2 regions of the Pantoea sp. ABR1s genome follow, and region 1 is predicted to be linked to the other one. Evidence: predicted binding sites of a transcription regulator. Region 1 holds the regulator's gene; the other holds the start of a gene.
What was found. The regulator ArgR, encoded in region 1, controls arginine synthesis, uptake and breakdown. The targets are predictions, from matches to a motif close to ANTGAATAAAAATACANT.

Region 1 (9,686 bases):
CGGCGGTCTGACGCTGGTGCCACAATATGCGGTAGAGCGCTGCAGTGAAATCGTACTCGGCATCCTGTGCGCCATTCTGGCCGACATGATTTTCTCACCCCGTTCGATTAAAAAAGTGATCGACGCTGAGGTCGATTCGCTGCTGGTAGCACACTATAACCTGCTGCAACTCTGCGTCGCTCACGGTGATAAAGAAGAGGTCGACAAGGCCTGGAGCGCACTGGTAAGGCGCACCACGGCATTGAACAGCATGCGCAGCCAGCTGATGATGGAGTCCTCACGCTGGAAGAACAGCAACCGCCGTTTGCAGATGCTCAATACGCTGTCACTGACGCTGATTACACAGGCAGCCGAAACCTTTCTGATCCAGAATTCCCGTCCTGATTACATTCCGCCCCAGTATCGTCTGATGGTTGAAAAACCAGCCTCGACCGTTGAAGAGGTGCATAAGCGGATGAAAGTGATGCGGCGGGTGATTGGTGCCAGCGGCAAATCAACGCCGGTCACGCTGGCCAGCTGGGTAGGCACTGCTACCGAATATCTGCTGCTACTGAAAGGGATCAAAAGTAATAGCCGGATCACCTCGCTGGAAGAGGAGATTCTGCAGCGCGAGGTGGTGATCCAGGCGCGTTCCGCTGAAACGCATCATGCGATGATTAATGGTATCCGTACCTTTGTGGCGACCGCGCTGGGTTCGCTGTTCTGGCTCTATACCGGCTGGACCTCTGGCAGTGGCTGCATGGTCATGCTGGCTGTCATCACCGCACTGGCGATGCGTATGCCCAACCCGCTGATGATGGCAAAGGACTTTCTCTACGGCATGACGGTCGCGGTTCCGCTGGGCGCGCTCTACTTTATGTATGTTCTCCCGGCGACGCAGCAGAGCGCACTGCTGCTCTGCATCGCAATCGGCCTGCTCGGTTTTATCGGTGGTATCTTTATTCAGCGGCGTCAGCTCGGCACGCTGGGGGCGTTGATTGGCACCCTTAACGTTCTGGTGCTGGATAATCCGATGAAATTCCACATTAACGTCTTTCTCGATAACGTTCTGGGCCAGGTCATCGGCTGCTTCGTGGCGATGATGGTGATCCTGCTGATTCGTGATAAATCAAAAGCGCGCACCGGCCGCAAGTTGCTGAACCGCTTTATGTATGCGGCTGTCTCTGCCATGACGACCAATCAGGCGCGCCGGCGTGAAAACCATCTGCCAGCGCTCTATCAGCAACTGTTTCTGCTGCTGAACCTGTTTCCGGGCGATATCAACAAATATCGCATCGCCCTGACGCTGATCATCGGTCATCAGCGGTTACGCGACGCAGAAGTGCCGGTGAATGCCGACCTCTCTGCTTATCACCGGCAGTTGCGTTACACCGCTGACCGGGTGATCTCCGCCAGCAGCGATGACAAGCGGCGTTACTACTTTGAACGTCTGCTGAAAGAGCTGGATGTCTATCAGGAAAAACTGGCCCATTACGAGGCTCCCGCCAGCGTAACGGAACCGGTAAAACGACTGGCTATGATGCTGGATAAGTACCAGAACACGCTCATCCAAATCTGAATCTGGCCGCTGTGACCTGCAGCGGCCTGCGCAATCCCCACCCATCACAAAATCTGTCGCTTTTGCCAACTATACTCTCCAGACGGAAGAGCAAAACTGACAGGAGCGAATCAATGAAATCACTGCAAGAGAGCGAACTGTTCCGGACCGGCTATTTAGCGGACGGCCAGTGGCATCAGGCGGCCTCTACCTTTGACGTGACCAATCCGGCGACCGGTGAGGTGATTGCACAGGTGGCGAAAGCGGGTAAAGCTGAAACGGAACAGGCTATCGCTGCAGCGGAGCGCGCATTTCCCGCCTGGCGGGCGCAGACTGCAAAAGCGCGCGCTGAAATTCTCACTCGCTGGTACCAGCTGATCATTGAGAACAAGCGCTGGCTGGGACTGCTGATGACGACCGAACAGGGCAAGCCCCTGAAAGAGGCGGAAGGGGAAGTAGAATACGCCGCCAGTTTTATTCAGTGGTTCGCCGAGCAGGCGAAACGGACCAATGGTGAGATTATTCCGCCAGCTAAACCCGGCTCCCGTATTCTGGCAACCCGCGAACCGATTGGCGTTGTGGCTGCCATTACGCCGTGGAATTTCCCGATGGCGATGCTGACCCGCAAACTGGGGCCAGCTCTGGCTGCCGGCTGCACCGGCATTATCAAACCTGCCAATAACACGCCACTCTCCGCCTTTGCCCTGCTGGCGCTGGCGAAGGAGGCAGGTGTGCCTGATGGTGTACTGAATGCGGTAGCCGGTGATACCCATGCTATCAGCGATGCCATCATGGCCAGCAAAGCGGTGCGTAAAATCTCGTTCACCGGCTCCACCCAGGTGGGCAAGCTGCTGATGCGCAATGCTGCCGAAACCATGAAAAAAGTGTCGATGGAGCTGGGGGGTAATGCCCCCTATATCGTGTTTGACGATGCCGATATTGATGCCGCCGTACAGGGCGCCATTGCCAACAAATTCCGTAATGCGGGCCAGGTGTGCGTCAGCGTAAACCGCTTCTACATTCACAATGCAATCTATGATCGTTTTACTCAGCAGCTGGCTGCCGAAGTGAACAAGCTGAAGGTGGGCAACGGCATGGAAGAGGGGGTGATTGTCGGGCCATTGATTGAGGCATCGGCGGTGGAAAAGGTTGAGCAGCACGTCAATGATGCGGTAGCAAAAGGTGGCAAATTACTGGCGGGTGGCGAGCGACATGCGCTGGGTGGCAACTTCTGGCAGCCCACTGTGATTACTGAGGCGCACGAAGGGATGCAGCTCGCGCAGGAGGAGACCTTTGGTCCGGTGGCTGCCTGTTTCCGCTTTGATGATGAAGATGACGTCATCCGCCGCGCTAACGATACGCCGTTCGGCCTTGCCGCATACTTTTACACCCAGAATCTGCAGCGGGTGTTCCGTGTTTCAGCCGCGCTGGAAAGCGGCATGATCGGCATTAATGAATGTGCCGTATCAACCGAGCTGGCGCCGTTTGGTGGTGTGAAAGAGTCGGGGCTGGGCCGCGAAGGTTCGGTACTCGGCATGGAAGAGTATCTGGAGGTCAAAGCGCTGCACCTGGGCGGTTTGAGCTAGCGGACAGTAACGGGCGGCGAAGGTCGCCCGCAGACGGAGCATGGGAGCCGTCAGCATGAAAATCGAGCGTTTTGATTTTAATGAAATTGTCGATCAGGCCCATTTCTTCCGCCAGTTCAGCGAGCGATTTGCGCTGGAGGAGCGCCGCATCTGCGATCTGGATGGATTATGGGATGTGGTGACGGGCGATCTGTTACCGCTGCCGCTGGAGATTGAGTTTGTTAATCTGGGCAGGGGACAGCGACGGCGTTATGGCGCGCTGATTCTGTTATTTGATGAAGCGGAAGAGGAGCTGGAAGGTCAGCTTCACTTTAATGTCAGATAAAACGTCAGATAAAAAAAGGCCCCGGCGAGCGGGGCCAAAGGGTTCGTCATACATCTGACGAGGAATTATTTATAAAGCTGTGCGGTGATGTGATAGTTATCGCCGGTGCGCGCCTCAATAACTTTATAGGCGGTGGCACCCTGTTCATCCGCTTTCTGAGAAAGCTCAGCGCGGTAATCCATTGGCGATCCCGCGGTTCCACTGATGGTTACGGTGCCCGCAGGCTGCAGGTTCTGCGTCTGATCGCCGGTGACCAGCTGTGCGGCTGATGCGCCGAACGCCATAACGGAAAGCAGACTGACTGTAGCGATGGTTGTTTTGATATTCATGATTATCTCCTCAATACTTTCAACAACCTGCGGTTAGTCGTAAAGGCGGGTCGTCGATATCTTCTGACGCCCTTCAGGCGTCATCACGGTTAATTATTTATAAAGCTCAGCGGTGACATGCCAGGTGTTATCCTGGTTGTTTTCGATGATGCGATAGTGGCTTGCGCCCTGGGCATCCGCTTTCTCTGACAGCACCTGACGGATATGCGTCTGGTCGCCATTTCGTCCACCAATGCTGATGGTCTGATTCATTGGCTGCAGACCCTGTGCCTGTTCATTGGACACCAGGCTGGCGGCGTTAGCACCCACTGAGAACAGGGATGCCAGACTCAGTGCAGCGATAGCTAATTTCATTTTCATGGTCAACTCTCCTGAAATTTCTGCTTCAGCTCTCCGGAGCGCAAAAGGGCGCGTCAGACAGAGAGCAGATGGCATTATCGGTTACGCCTTAGTTATACAGTGCGGCGGTAGCGTGATAGTTGCCGTTGTTGTATGCCTCAATCACGCGATAGGCTTTTGCGCCCTGCTGATCGGCTTTGTCGCTGAGTTTCTGTTTGATATCCATCGGTGAACCCGCCACGCCGCTGACACTGATGGTGCCGACAGCCTGCAGATTTTGTGCCTGTGACGCATCAATAGATTCTGCTGCAACAGCACCAAATGAGAGGGCGGAGAGAATGCTCAGGGTAGCAATGGTAGTTTTTACGTTCATAGATTTTTCCTCGTCGTCTATTTTTATCTTTTTATTTAGTGTGATTTGCATCACGAAAAGAAGTATAGAACTAATAACGTAAGAAATTAATACCCCGCTAATAATGTTTTTTTGTGATTCTTTATCCTTATGGCTACTTTTAATAACTTAACGTTATAAAAAAAGGGCAAAAAGTAACCTTTAAGCCGCTTTTAATTGCAAAAACAGTGAGATAGATCGCTTTAACTTTTAGTGCGAAAGTCGGGGGTGTATCGGGCTGGAGTTTGATCTGGATCCGGGCAATGATGCCGGTTCAGTGATGTAAAGCAGTGTAAAATAGCGCATAAAGTGAAGCAGAGTTATCGATCTGACCAACAGCCGGGCGTGTTAAAGCAGGCTTATTACTTATCCAGAGCGGGTAACTGTCGTGGAAAGGGGTGAGCAGAGAGAACGAACTGACGATCTGGCGCATGATGGCCGGTCGTCAGTCCGCGATCAGAGTTCCTGTTCAAACAGGGTGAGGATGGCACCGTGCAGCTGCTTAACGGTGAAGTCACGCGCGCGGGTAATAAAGATTGTGTCATCGCCAGCGATGGTACCCAGAATCCCGTGCGACTTACCCAGTGAATCCAGCATACGTGCAATCAGCTGTGCTGCGCCGGGACTGGTATGAATCACTACCAGGGCATCGTTGTAGTCGATATCCAGTACCAGGTTTTTTAACGGGCTGGTGGTGGTCGGCACACCCAGCTCAGCGGGCAGGCAATAGACCATCTCCATCCTGGCATTCCGGGTGCGCACTGCGCCAAACTTGGTCAGCATCCGAGAGACTTTGGACTGATTGATATTTTCAAAGCCCTCGTCCTGAAGCGCCTGAACAATTTCGCCCTGGGAACTGAATTTTTCTTCTTTTAATAAGGCTTTGAAAGCCTTAACCAGATCGTCTTGTTTCGATGGGTTTCGCATAGGTTACCAATAAATAGAGAGAATAACCGCGCATCCGCCCGCGGCAGAGTGGTGATTATGCATTTATATGCATTTTTATGCAATCGTTCGATTGATGAGCAGCGTCCGGGCGGCTAGCGGGCGGCGATAATAGCAAATAAATCCGCTCAGACCAAAACACGCGTCACAGCCCCGGAAGGCGAAGGTTGCAAAGTTGTTATATTATTGGTGGTGTAGTAACAGAAAACGCACGTAGCCGTTCTCTGTCTGACGACGGCAAAGTTGTCGGTCATTCAGGTGCAATGATAAGTAACTTTTGAATCCGGAGATTAAGTGTGAAAACACGTAGAATTAACAACGGATATTTATCATCGCCTGAGCAGTTGATTAAGGTCTGACACAGATAGAATTTCGGCCCATCTCTGCCCCACCTTAATAAGGAGTTAAGAATGAAAGTTGCCGTTCTCGGTGCCGCTGGCGGCATAGGCCAGGCGCTCGCACTTCTGCTCAAAACCCAGCTTCCCGCAGGTTCAGAACTCTCGCTGTATGACATCGCGCCGGTTACGCCGGGTGTTGCCGTTGATCTCAGCCATATTCCTACCGCAGTGACTATTCAGGGATTCAGTGGAGAAGACGCCACGCCTGCCTTACAGGGTGCCGATGTGGTACTGATTTCCGCGGGTGTCGCACGTAAGCCCGGTATGGATCGCGCCGACCTGTTTAACGTTAACGCAGGTATCGTCCGTAATCTGATCGAACAGGTTGCCACAACGGCACCTAAAGCGTTGATTGGTGTCATCACCAATCCGGTCAATACCACCGTGGCCATTGCGGCAGAAGTGCTGAAAAAGCACGGTGTTTACGACAAAAATCGGCTGTTCGGCGTGACCACGCTGGATATCATTCGCGCCAATACTTTTGTGGCTGCATTGAAAGGCAAGCAGCCTGACCAGGTGGAAGTCCCGGTCATTGGTGGCCACTCTGGCGTAACCATTCTGCCGCTGCTGTCGCAGGTTAAAGGCGTCAGCTTCAGCGATCAGGAAGTGGCTGATCTGACCAAACGCATCCAGAACGCCGGCACCGAAGTGGTGGAAGCCAAAGCGGGTGGCGGATCTGCCACGCTATCGATGGGCCAGGCAGCCGCACGTTTCGGTTTGTCACTGGTACGCGCGCTGAAGGGTGAAGCTAATGTGGTGGAGTGTGCTTACGTAGAAGGCGAGGGTGAACATGCGCGCTTCTTCTCCCAGCCGCTGCTGCTGGGTAAAAACGGTGTGGCTGAACGCAGGCCGATTGGTACCCTCAGCGCTTACGAACAGCAGGCGCTGTCAGGCATGCTGGATACGCTGAAGAAAGATATCGCCCAGGGCGAAGAGTTCGTTAAGCAGTAACTGACGGCTCAGACTTGTAATAACGCCCGGCTCAGCCGGGCGTTTTGCATTACAGTCCGCCAGACTTATAGGCGCGGGCAGCGGGTGTGCCGTTGCTGGCAGGCAGCTTCTTACCCAGGGTTTCCATACGCATCTGGAACGGCGGGAACGGCATCTCAATACCGTGCTGATCAAATCCGCTCAGAATCAACTGATGCAGTTCGTGACGCAGCGGCATACGGTGTCCCATCTCAGCAGCATGCACACGAAGTTCAAATAACTGAATGCCCTGCTGCAGATCGACCAGGAAGGCTTCCGGTTGCGGCGTGTCCAGGACATAGCTGCAGCGTTCAGCCGCCTGGATCAGAATGGTGGTCACCTGTTCACTGCTGACTTTCGCCGGAGCCGGAATGGTGAGCACCACGCGCGTCACGGAATCGGACAGCGACCAGTTAATAAACTGCTCAGTGATAAAGGCCTTGTTCGGCACGATAATCTCTTTGCGGTCCCAGTCGGTAATGGTGGTCGCGCGGGTATTAATTCGCGTGATACTGCCGGTCAGGTCGCGGATCGTCACGGTATCGCCGATACGAATCGGCTTTTCGAACAGGATAATCAGACCTGAGATAAAGTTGGCAAAAATCTCCTGCAAACCAAACCCCAGTCCCACACCCAGCGCGGCAACCAGCCACTGCAGCTTCGACCACTCAATACCAATCATTGAGAAACCAATCAGCCCGCCAATCAACAGCAGCAGATATTTGGTCAGTGTGGTGATGGCGTAACCCGTACCTGGCGTCAGATTAAGATGCTGCAACAGCGCCAGCTCAAGCAGCGCGGGCATATTGCGCACCAGCTGGGTGGTGATAATAAACACCAGAATGGCGATCAGCACTGACCCCAGGGTGATGGGCTGAATCGACTCTACGCCCTGTACTGAGGTACTGACGTCCCACAGCTGAATATTCTCCAGGAAGCCAAAGGCCGAATGGATTTCTGACCACAGCACAATCACGGAGACCAGGGCGATAAGCATCAGGATAGAGCGTACCAGCCGCAGCGACTGCGCACTGATCGCATCCAGGTCAATTACCGGCTCTTCAATTTCAATCGCATCAGTGTTCAGAGAGCCTTGCTCCTTCTCCTCTTCACTGCGCGCACGGTTAGCCAGCATATCGGCACGGCGCTGACGGGCGCGATCAAAGCCAAGACGGCGACGCTGAATCAGCATCCAGCGCCGGATAATGTGATAGATAACCAGCAACAGGAACCAGATGGCGACAGAGGTCTCCAGTCGCGCCAGCAGCGCCTGCGCGGTAGCCAGATAACCCACAGCGGAGGCGAGGGCAGCCATCAGCGGCATAGCGATCATCAGGTTCCACAGCATCCGGTTCACCATGTTCTCGCCATTTCCCTCTTTATCGAGATAGAGCGGAATCCCGGAACGCTTCAGGCTGACGGTCACAATGCTGATTGCCCCGCAGATCAGGATGAAACAGAGACGACCCAGCGACGAGGAGAACTGCCGATCTTCCAGATTACCAAAGGCGATCAGCAACATAATCAGCGGCACAATTAATCCGATGCTCAGCGAGTAGTAGCGCATGGCGCGCGCCACCCGATTTTGCGGCCAGCGGAAATGCACAATGAACAGGCCGTTAGGACGGGCAAAGGCAGCGCTGATCATAAACGCCCACAGCAGCGGCAGCGTGGCGGTAATGCCATCACCAATCGCTACGGCGATAGGGTAGGGCCAGGCGTTCTGCAGGCCATAACCCAATGCACCCCATAATACCGGCAGCGGCAGCGCCACCAGGATCGACCAGAACAGGGTACGGATAGTCAGGCGGAAACGATCCTGCGTGACCTTGCCGACTTTGCTGGCGGAACGGTCAAGGAAAGCATTGAAGTGGCGGCGCGAACTGATGCTGAAGCCGACCAGCAGCAACGCACCAATAATCGGCAGCACCGAGTTGCGGCTGGTAAACATCATCGCCATCGCTTTGCCGAGCTGACCCAGCGTATCCAGCGACAGCAGACGGGAAAGATCTTTGGCCAGATCCAGCGGATAACTCAAACCAATCGGGTTAACGTCGGCGGTCCAGAACAGATAGCGGTGCGTCGCCTCTTTGACTTCCGTCAGCGCATCCTGCAACTGCGTGTTGCCAACCTTGAGCTTGGTGATCTCCAGAATCAGCGTGTCACAGCCGGAGATCAGCGAATTGAGCAGTTCCCTCTGAGTGCGTAGCTGCGCATCAAGAATACGCTTCTGGTCTGCGGTGAAGGGCTGACCATCGGCCTGCCGTCCCTTGCGCAGCGCCTCCTGGCGCTCCAGCAGATCTTCATAATTGAGACGCTGCACGCGAAGCTGTGCCATCTCATTATCAATCTGCTGCGACTTGGGCATCTCCGGCAGACGCGCGACCTGCGCCCGTAGCGCTTCGCCCAGCAGATTAGAGGCACCCAGCCACTGCGACTGTTCACGCAGGGTAGAGAGCGCCTGACGGACCTGAATAATCTGGTTGGTGGCCAGTCGCTGCTGCGACGCCACCAGATCCATGCGCTGCGCCTGCTGATTCAGGGCAACCGAGAGTTCGCGGTTAACCCGAAACTGATCGCTGATCTCTGGCGGAAGATCGCCACTGTTTTCTGCCAGTTGCTCGGTGCGGGCCAGCGCGACTTCGGCTTCACGTTGCCGCTGATCGTTGAGCTGGTTGCGCAGCGCCTGAAGATAGTTATCGAGCTGAGTCGCTTTGCGCTGGTGGGCTTCAGCCCGCATCCGCGCCAGTTCCTGACGGTTGTTGGCAGAGAGCTGTGCCAGCTCAAGTTCATCGACCAGCGCTTTATTCGCGGCGCTTTCCGCCTGGCGAGCCGCCAGTTGCAGCTGCCCCTGTGGCGAACTGCTG
Region 2 (9,686 bases), 990 kb from region 1:
CTTTAAAAATTCTTTTCATCGTATTTTCCTTATCTGAACAGGTTTAATTTATACTCAACCGCGATCTCGGCAGAAAGGCTGGGAGAACGCATATATTTCCCTTGCGCATTAAAAACCGGCGTTTCTTTATTATTCTTATATGACCAGCCATAACCGAATAGCGTAAAGACCGATAAATCCTTCAGGACCGGATGGGGTTCGATGAAGCGATTTATGAGCGCAACTTCCCCCGAACGTATACGCGTATTACGGTAATTAAACTGTCCATAGTTAATCTGAAACCCGCTAAAAATGCCTTTTGAAATTTCAAATTCCGTCTGCGACACCAGCGCCAGTTCTTTATCACGGGTATAATCTTTTCCGGCAGAGGTCAGGGCGTTGAAACGTCCACGGGTATTTTTTGTCAGCGGGCGCACATAATATCCCACCGCATTATGTTTGGGCGCCGAAGTCCAGGCGGCAGCGAATTTCTGTGTCCATCTGTCGTTAATCCAGTCTGCTTCACCGACATAGTGCCACGCGTGGTTATCGAACGATCTTTTGCTGGCCGCCATGCTTTTATAATTTTCCAGCCCCTGACTGCCATAAATTTGAGAGGACAAGCGCCAGTTCGGCGAGAGCGAGTAATTCGCTTCGATAACATGACGCCGCTGGTAGGCTTCCGCTTCGCCAAATGCGTAGGCGAGACGTCCGCGATCACCGGTATAGCTCAGTGCACCGGTATAGATCGCATTAATTTTTCGTCGGTCCTGGGTTTGCAGGGCAAGACTCTCCGGCGAGTCGTGGCGAAGCGTTTTGGTCACGTAAGCCAAATCCAGCCGTACCTTCTGCACGTTCAGCGCGCCGCTATAGCCTGAGTAACTGTTGCGTGACAAGCGTTCCGTGGTGGTCAGCACGCCGATGTTTTTTAATTCCTGCCAGCCCGCTTTTCCTTTAAATCCCGCATCCGCGTCCCCCAGCTTCACTTTCAGATAGCGTTCACCAAACTTGCTGAAGCCGTGCGCGTCAGCTTTTTGCTGATGACCGCCGCTGTCGTAAAGCAGGCCGCGCGTGGCAAAGTAGTCGCTGGCTCCCAGCCTGATCGCTCGGGTATAGGTTGCATCGAAACCCAGCCAGTCCCACTGATAGCCGGAACGAAAATTCAGGCTTGACGCCTGTCCCCAGGCATTATGAACGGTGGCAGGCTGCGCTTCATTTTCCTTGAGATACTTCCAGTGATTACGCAGTCTGAGATCGAGTTGCGAATCACGCAGGAAAGCATTGTCAGAGAACGATAATGCGTCGGAAAAGTCAGCCCATGCGCCAGATGGCTGCAAAAACAGTAAAATAAATAACGGAATACCGCGCTTTCCCCTCATGTTAATGACTCCTTCCATTAAATGCTTATTAGCAAAACTGGACGCCAAAAAAAAGTCGCTGATTCTTTTCCCCGGCTATAGCCGGTGCAAAAAAAAACCTGATTCACAACCCTCTCTGGCAAAGAGGCGTTATGAATCAGGTTTTGCTTGAAAAATAACAATCCTAATCCGGCAAGAGCACTATAGTTATTCCGCAAAGAAAAAACAGAAGAGATAAAATATTTTGTGAGGGGTCACTCAAATTATATTTTCGGAGGTAACGCGTTCATATTAGATTAACAGTTAATACTTATCTTTTTATTATTAATAAAATCAACCCGGTTCAATATAAAAAATAAACGGCCATCATTAGAGCGCCGTTTACTCTTTTCAGAACGCCGGTACGCCGCTGTGAAAGCGTAATTCGTTGTCGGGTTCGCTAATTAACCGCCCTTCTGTTGCCCCAATCGCCTGCACCCGCGGCGTGATGTCTCTGGTGGCAATCTGCGCCGCCAGGGTTAAATAGTCCTGATAATGTCGCGCCTCTGAGCGCAGCAGCGACAGATAGAACTTCGCCAGTTCGTCATCAAGATAAGGTGCCAGACTGGCGAAACGTTCGCAGGAGCGCGCCTCGATGTAAGCGCCGCATATCAGCTTATCCACCAGTGTTTCCGGTTCATGGGTGGTGACTTCGCGCAGCAGCGATTTGGCATAGCGGCTGGAAGTGATCTTCTGATAGACCAGCCCGCGAGACTGCATAATTTCCCACACCTGATAGAAGTGATGCAGCTCCTCTTTAATCAGCAGCACCATCTTCTCCACCAGCTCATCCGCCCACGGCAGCGCATTGCGCACGATGATACGTTTTGTCAGGTTCTTATGGGCGTTGATAAAGTCGCTGTCGCCATCTTCGCGGAAGATAAAATCTTCATAGGGTTTCAGCCACGCCAGAATGGCGTCGCCGCTGGGTTTGTCGGCAACATATTTGCGGATCAACCACACCGCGGTCTGCGCGGCTTTCAGTTCGCACACCAGATGGTCGGTTAACAGCAGGGTCAGATTTTCCGGCTTGCGCGCCTCATCAATCCAGGCCTGTGGCGTGCGGCAGTGCAGAAACTGATAGATCGGTTCAAGTAAGGGTGCGTAGTTCATGATGTTAAAACAGGTGGCAGGGGTGACAGGCGGAGAACTCTCCGCCCCGGCTACTTAGTGGCGAATACCATCATCATCTTCATCTTCGATGGCGTCGTCATCTTCATCTTCGGCATCGGGATCTTCGAAATAGGTGCCCCAGCCGTCGTAATCGACGTTGTACTTACCAATCAGGTTCACCAGCTGCTCAACCTGCACATCGATCAGTTCAGGCTTCAGGGCGGATTCGCTGATGATGTCGACGCACATCACGGTGGTGCCATCTTCCAGCTCCAGCTCTTCCGGCTCGGTCACTTCATAACCCAGCTTGAACGCATCAACGGCCGCTTTTTCCAGCGAATCAAAATTATTGCATGAGAGATGGTGCTCGATGGTATAGAGCGCATCAGGATCGCTGCCATCCTCCAGCAGCTCTTCGATAATCTGCCGCGTCTCTTCCTGCTGCTCTTCCAGTAATGCTTCATATGCCATGACGATATCCTCTCTGAGTTCGGCAATAATCAATTATTTTCCCATACTGCCCGTCGCGCCACTACACAAAACGAAAAGTTTATTAGCCCTGCACTTGAAAATGCATATTCATACGGTTAGATTGAATTTTAATTCACTTTAATGATTACCGGAGTGTTGTATGAGTCAGCTGTATCAGCGCCATTTCCTCAGGCTTCTGGATTTTACGCCCGCCGAGATTGATCACCTGCTTACCCTTTCCGCTGAATTGAAACGGGCGAAAAAAAGTGCCCAGGAAGTGCAGCATCTGAAAGGTAAAAACATCGCGCTCATCTTCGAAAAAGACTCGACCCGTACCCGATGCTCTTTCGAAGTTGCCGCTTACGATCAGGGTGCGAACGTCACCTATCTTGGGCCGAGTGGCAGCCAGATCGGCCATAAAGAGTCGATGCGCGACACCGCGCGGGTGCTGGGCCGGATGTATGATGGCATTCAGTATCGCGGTTACGGTCAGGAACTGGTGGAAACGCTGGCGGAACATGCCGGTGTGCCGGTGTGGAACGGCCTGACCACCGAGTTTCATCCGACCCAGCTGCTGGCCGACCTGCTGACCATGCAGGAGCATCTGCCGGGCAAAAAACTCAGCGAGATGACGCTGGTTTATGTAGGTGATGCGCGTAACAACATGGGCAACACCATGCTGGAAGCCGCCGCACAGGTGGGGCTGGATCTGCGTCTGGTGGCACCAAAGAGCTGCTGGCCAGAGGAGCAACTGGTGGCGCAGTGCCGCGCAGCCGCGCAGCAGACCGGCGGGAAAATTACCCTCACCGAACATATTGCCGACGGCGTGAAAGGCGCTGACTTTATCTACACCGATGTCTGGGTGTCGATGGGCGAAGCCAAAGCGGTGTGGGCCGAGCGTATCGCGCTGCTGCGTGACTATCAGGTGAACCGGGCGATGCTCGATCTGACCGGCAACCCGCAGGTTAAATTTCTGCACTGTCTGCCCGCCTTCCACGACGATCAGACCACGCTGGGCCAGCAGATGGCGGAACAGTACGATCTGCCCAACGGCATGGAAGTGAGCAACGAGGTGTTTGAGTCACCACACAGCATTGTGTTCGACCAGGCTGAGAACCGGATGCACACGATTAAAGCGGTAATGGTGGCCACGCTGGGCCAGCGCTGAGGTGAACGTGGTGGGAGATAAATCACCCCAGTTTCTGATTAAGAAGCCAGCTCCACATCAGCTTTAATTTCGCTCAAGCCACCTCTCAAGGTGGCTTTTTCTGTTATAGGGAAAAATGCGCCTGGTTCTCAAAGATCTCAAAAAGATCATTTTCACCGGATTCATGGTTTATTGTTGAGTAGAATGCATGTCAGGGTCGATGAAGATTCGGATCATTTTGGCAACGAGCAAGAGGTAACACCCTCTCACTATAAATTTTTGTTATTCTTTTTTTAATATGGTCTACATCAACCTTAATACAAGCACACCCATAACCATAACCTCCATTCGTTTTAACATATTCCTTATCTGTAAAATCTTTTAAATTATCAATCCCATCAGAAAAAAAACCTCCCTGAGAAGATATATCCCAAATTCCATCTTTATCAATTATCCATTTATTTCCTGGACTGGGGTTTTGTAGCCAGCCACATCTTAGCTCACTACCAACTGAACTTAAGCTAATTGATAATAATATTAAAAAAAACAATGTAATTTTCACTTCAGCTCCCCTGAATCAAGCTTAGTAAGAAATTCGTTAGCAAATTCTTTTATTTGCTCCGCGTGATCCAGACCATTTATGCATTTTCTAGCATTAAAAAAATCAGATTCAATATGATTAACATAATTAGACAATTTCTTACCTGTAAAAACACCATTTTTGAAACCATCTATTAGAATGAACAAAGCGTTATTAGGTTCAAGTGCTTTGTCTGGCTGAGAAAATAAATCAACACCCAGTTTTTCTGAATAGGCTTTATAATTGTAATCCCATGTAATTTGAACATACCCTCGCCCGTAGTAGGGATAATAGCGATAGTGTTTTCTTCGATACTCATCAGTTGAAGTATGTCCTATCCAGTCTCCCTCCCTTACGGGCTGAAATGTATCTCCAGTCTCTCTTTTAACCGTAGCTAAAATATATGCGATCTGTGAATGGAGGTTTAATCCTTGTTTTCTACTTTCTTCGATAATTGCGTGAATAGTGCCTTCTCTTGTGGAAAAATCATATTCATTAACCTTTATCGCATCAAGAAACACAATCGGATGCATATGCCACAGCGCTTCACTACTGCGGATTTCAGGCACCTGTTTCATCCACACCAGTGCATTGATGAAGTCGCGGTTATACAACGCCAAATCCGGATATTTCTTCGCCTGCTCATCCAGAGCGGCCTGCCACAGGGCCGACATCCCGTCCTTCAGCCACTCGCTGTGGTGCTTCACAACCAGACGCTCCACCTGATACCGGATGTGTGGCTGACTGTTGTGCAGAAACCGCCACAGTTCACCGGCGTCAATCACCCCGTCCCGGTTCGTATCCATCTGCTTCACCAGCTTCTGATATCTTTCGGTATAGCTGGCTGAGTACATGTCCCTCGTTTCACTCCTGGCCAGCGCCTCCAGCCGCCCGAACACTCTTCCGCAGCCAGCTCTCTTTCGGGGTCTGGAAAATGCTCTGCGGTGTGTCCTCCTGCTCCAGCGGCATAAAGCCCCGCTTTCCAAGCTCAAACTGATTCACCTTCTCCACGTCTTCAGCCGCCATCCATGCGCTCTCACCGGGGATGCAGTACCAGCACTTTCCATCTGCTTCCATCCTGCGGCACTCACCTTCCGGCGTGTAGCGCTCCGCGATACTGGGTGAAGGGTCACCATCCACGCCGGCCACAATGAACCTCTTTTCCCTTTCCCGGTACATCCAGCGCGTCCTGCCCGCCAGCGTGTGCAGCTCCGCCGTTCCGTTTGTCGTACCGGCCGCATTTGCCAGGAAACTTTTCATGCGCGCGTCCTGGCTGAACACCTCAAGATGGCAGAAGTGCTCCGGGGCATCGAAGGGCTGTTCATACAGGCCAAGGTGCCCGATGACTTCTCCCGCCTTTACCACCGGAGCATCCTCCCCGGAAACCGTCACCACCTGATTAAATACGCCGTGCTCACGGGCGGCCTGCATCCAGGCCGGCAGGGCATCCTCATGCCGCTTCACGAACCTGGCCAGCCCCGAAATCCAGCCGGACTCTCCGGCAGATAACCCGCTCTTTGCCCCTTCAGGTACCGACACCACGGACACGAAGATAAACGGAGCCGGCCTGCCTTTAAGCAGAAAAGTGGCCTCCTGCTTAACTTCCACCACGGTACCGCGCGGCAGCGTGGTGTGTGTATCCTGCGGCACCTCGTAGTAACGCCGCGCATCGGACGGAACGCTGACGCCTTCTGTCAGCCCGCCGCGCATCCAGCCCGGAAACGTATTGTGCTCGCGGATTTTCAGCGTGCCGGCGGTGACGGTTGCGGTCCGCACGCCGGTCACGCCGTACTCAGACAGCGGGGCAACCTGCATCCACAGGGTGTAGAAATCCAGCGCGTTATCGGGCCTGTCGCTGTCCGGGATGCAGGTGGATTTGATAAGAAGAAAGGAGGAGCTGAATTTCAGCGTTCTTTTTCCAAACGCTGCGGTCTGATAATCATCGTTCAGCCGCCAGGCAACCGCGTGACCGTCCGTCATGGATTTCAGGCCGGAGCTGCCGGGTTTAAAGACGGCGTTTCCGGCAAAGCCATCATACAGGTGGATGCCACCGTGCCAGTGCTCTGCCTGCTTCATCAGCCAGTGTGTGTCTCCCCGGCTTCCCTGCATGGCAGCCATGAACTCCGCTGCCGAATGATAGCCGTCAACCGGCAGTACCATCTTCATCCCGTTCTCCCTGAACTTAGTGTGGATATATGCGCATCATACACTGCTCAGAACTTAACCCAAATACCCTCAGTTATTTGTTCACTGAAATGTTTGCCTACAACGGAATATCGACGATTTTTTAAGCTCCCCTTTAGTTCGCCAACGCTAATAACTTCACTTTGTCATTTCGCTACTAACTTCAGGCACTAGTTTGCCACACCCCTGAATAACCACTGAAGATGCACAGCCGTCAACGGTTTCGTTATGCTCCTTTTCCTCTTGCTGACCCACCGCGAACGGGTATAATGCGGCCCAATTTGCCGGAGGAAATATGCTACAGCACAGCGGACAATTTGACGCTCAATCACGCCTGACCGCAGGCGGTGCTACTGTTTCTTTCGGTCATCGACCCGATCTTAAAAAAGCCCCTTAAGCAGGGGCTTTTTTTTGTCCGCAATCCGGCCGCGCAGAGGAGACAGCTATGGCTAACCCGCTATATCGCAAGCACATTATTTCAATCAACGACCTCAGTCGTGAAGAGCTGGAACTGGCGCTACACACCGCCGCGAAGCTTAAAGCCCATCCGCAGCCGGAACTGCTGAAGCACAAGGTTATCGCCAGCTGCTTTTTTGAGGCGTCGACCCGTACCCGCCTGTCGTTTGAAACCGCCATTCATCGCCTCGGCGCGTCAGCGGTGGGCTTTGCTGACGGCAGTAATACGTCGCTGGGCAAAAAAGGCGAAACCCTGGCCGACACCATTTCAGTGATTAGCACCTACGTCGATGCCATTGTGATGCGTCACCCGCAGGAAGGCGCGGCGCGGCTGGCGACCGAATTCTCCGGTGGCATCCCGATTCTCAACGCCGGTGACGGCGCGAACCAGCATCCGACCCAGACGCTGCTTGATCTCTTCACCATTCAGGAGACGCAGAGCCGTCTTAATCAGCTGAATGTGGCGATGGTCGGCGACCTGAAGTATGGCCGCACCGTCCACTCCCTGACCCAGGCGCTGGCGAAGTTTGACGGCAACCGCTTCTTCTTTATCGCGCCCGATGCGCTGGCGATGCCGGCCTATATCACCGATATGCTGGATGAGAAGAATATCAGCTGGTCACGTCACGACAGCTTTGAAGAGGTGATGCCGCAGCTCGATATCCTCTACATGACGCGCGTGCAGAAAGAACGGCTCGATCCGTCAGAATATGCCAACGTCAAAGCGCAATTCATTCTGCGCGCTGCCGATCTCGCTACGGCGCGCGACAATATGAAGGTACTGCACCCGCTGCCGCGCATCGACGAAATCACCACCGATGTCGATAAAACCCCGTATGCCTGGTATTTCCAGCAGGCGGGTAACGGCATCTATGCGCGCCAGGCTCTGCTGGCACTGGTTTTAAACAGCGAACTCGCCCTGTAAGGAGATACCCCCATGACGCAGGACAACAAACTGCAGGTCGAAGCGATCAAACGCGGCACGGTCATCGACCATATTCCGGCGCAGATCGGCTTTAAATTGCTCTCTCTGTTCCGGCTGACCGAAACCGATCAGCGCATTACCATTGGCCTGAATCTGCCCTCAGGCGAGATGGGCCGCAAAGATCTGATCAAGATTGAGAACACCTTTCTCACCGACGATCAGGTCAATCAGCTGGCGGTCTATGCGCCCCATGCTACGGTCAACCGCATCGACGACTATGAAGTAGTGGCGAAGATCGCCCCGACGCTGCCGGACCACGTTGAACGGGTGCTGACCTGCCCGAACAGCAACTGCATCAGCCGCAGCGAGCCGGTCTTCTCCAGCTTTGCCGTGAAGCAGCGCGCCGACGATGTGCATCTGAAGTGCAAATATTGCGAAAAAGAGTTCGCCCGCCATGTGGTGCTGGGTCACTGGTAATCGCCCTGCCCGACCTTATAATGGGCAACACCGGCGGCATCGCCGCCTGACGACGTAATCAAAGGAGCAATGATGTCTCGTGAAATCAGTACTGAAAAAGCCCCTGCCGCTATCGGCCCCTATGTTCAGGGTGTCGATCTGGGCAGCATGATCATCACCTCTGGCCAGATCCCGGTGGATCCGGCGACCGGCCAGGTGGCGGATGACGTTGCCGCACAGGCGCGTCAGTCACTGGAAAATGTGAAGGCGATTGTTGAAGCAGCAGGTCTGAAGGTCGGCGACATCGTGAAGACCACGGTGTTCGTAAAAGATTTAAATGACTTCGCCACGGTCAATGCGGCTTATGAGGCGTTTTTCACCGAGCATGAAGCGCACTTCCCGGCGCGTTCCTGTGTCGAAGTGGCGCGTCTGCCAAAAGATGTGAAGATCGAAATCGAAGCGATTGCCCTCCGTCGCTAATCTCCGTTGTTAACATCTATTGTTAACGAGGGCGCCCGCCTCTCTCCGGCTATCCCGGAGAGAGGCGGTGAATCGCTTAACGCTTAGCCGGTCGCCACAGCCACAGCAGCGCTATCGCCAGCGCAAACAGCACGCCAAAACCGACGCCCGTCGCCACCGCAGGGGCACCCGCCTTGATCGCCAGCGTATAGAGCCCCAGCATGATCAGCATGGCGCTGTTCTCACCCAGATTCTGCACCGCAATCGCATTACCTGAACCGACGCTCTCTTTGCCCCGCGCCTGCAACAGCGCATTCAGCGGCACCACAAAGAAACCGCCCAGCGCGCCAATCAGCATCAGCACCAGATAGGCATTCAGCAGAGAATGCTGCAGCGCGAAGACGACGACCATCACACCAATCAGCACACCGGCTGGCATACAGCGACGCACCGTTTCAAGCGTCACCAGCTTCGCCGCCGCCGCCGCCCCAATCACAATCCCGATCGCCACCATAGCAT

Region 2: argF (ornithine carbamoyltransferase) is a predicted target of ArgR. The motif match lies at 3,081-3,098, and genes of this name have one in related genera.

Annotation. Positions count from the first base shown of each region.
Region 1 covers NZ_CM173823.1:510,647-520,332, forward strand. The annotation lists gene aaeB (p-hydroxybenzoic acid efflux pump subunit AaeB) at 1-1,558, shown strand, start outside; gene ACXKZD_RS02490 (NAD-dependent succinate-semialdehyde dehydrogenase) at 1,672-3,123, shown strand; gene ACXKZD_RS02495 (barstar family protein) at 3,179-3,448, shown strand; gene yhcN (peroxide/acid stress response protein YhcN) at 3,514-3,777, opposite strand; gene ACXKZD_RS02505 (YdgH/BhsA/McbA-like domain containing protein) at 3,871-4,137, opposite strand; gene yhcN (peroxide/acid stress response protein YhcN) at 4,226-4,489, opposite strand; gene argR (transcriptional regulator ArgR) at 4,964-5,434, opposite strand; gene mdh (malate dehydrogenase) at 5,863-6,801, shown strand; gene mscM (miniconductance mechanosensitive channel MscM) at 6,851-9,686, opposite strand, start outside.
Region 2 covers NZ_CM173823.1:3,583,072-3,592,757, forward strand. The annotation lists gene ACXKZD_RS16910 (histidine phosphatase family protein) at 1-19, opposite strand, end outside; gene ACXKZD_RS16915 (hypothetical protein) at 30-1,358, opposite strand; gene miaE (tRNA isopentenyl-2-thiomethyl-A-37 hydroxylase MiaE) at 1,728-2,489, opposite strand; gene rraB (ribonuclease E inhibitor RraB) at 2,544-2,960, opposite strand; gene argF (ornithine carbamoyltransferase) at 3,121-4,128, shown strand; gene ACXKZD_RS16935 (DUF4087 domain-containing protein) at 4,319-4,669, opposite strand; gene ACXKZD_RS16940 (EF-hand domain-containing protein) at 4,666-5,541, opposite strand; gene ACXKZD_RS16945 (hypothetical protein) at 5,552-6,853, opposite strand; gene pyrB (aspartate carbamoyltransferase) at 7,317-8,252, shown strand; gene pyrI (aspartate carbamoyltransferase regulatory subunit) at 8,265-8,729, shown strand; gene ridA (2-iminobutanoate/2-iminopropanoate deaminase) at 8,802-9,188, shown strand; gene lplT (lysophospholipid transporter LplT) at 9,265-9,686, opposite strand, start outside.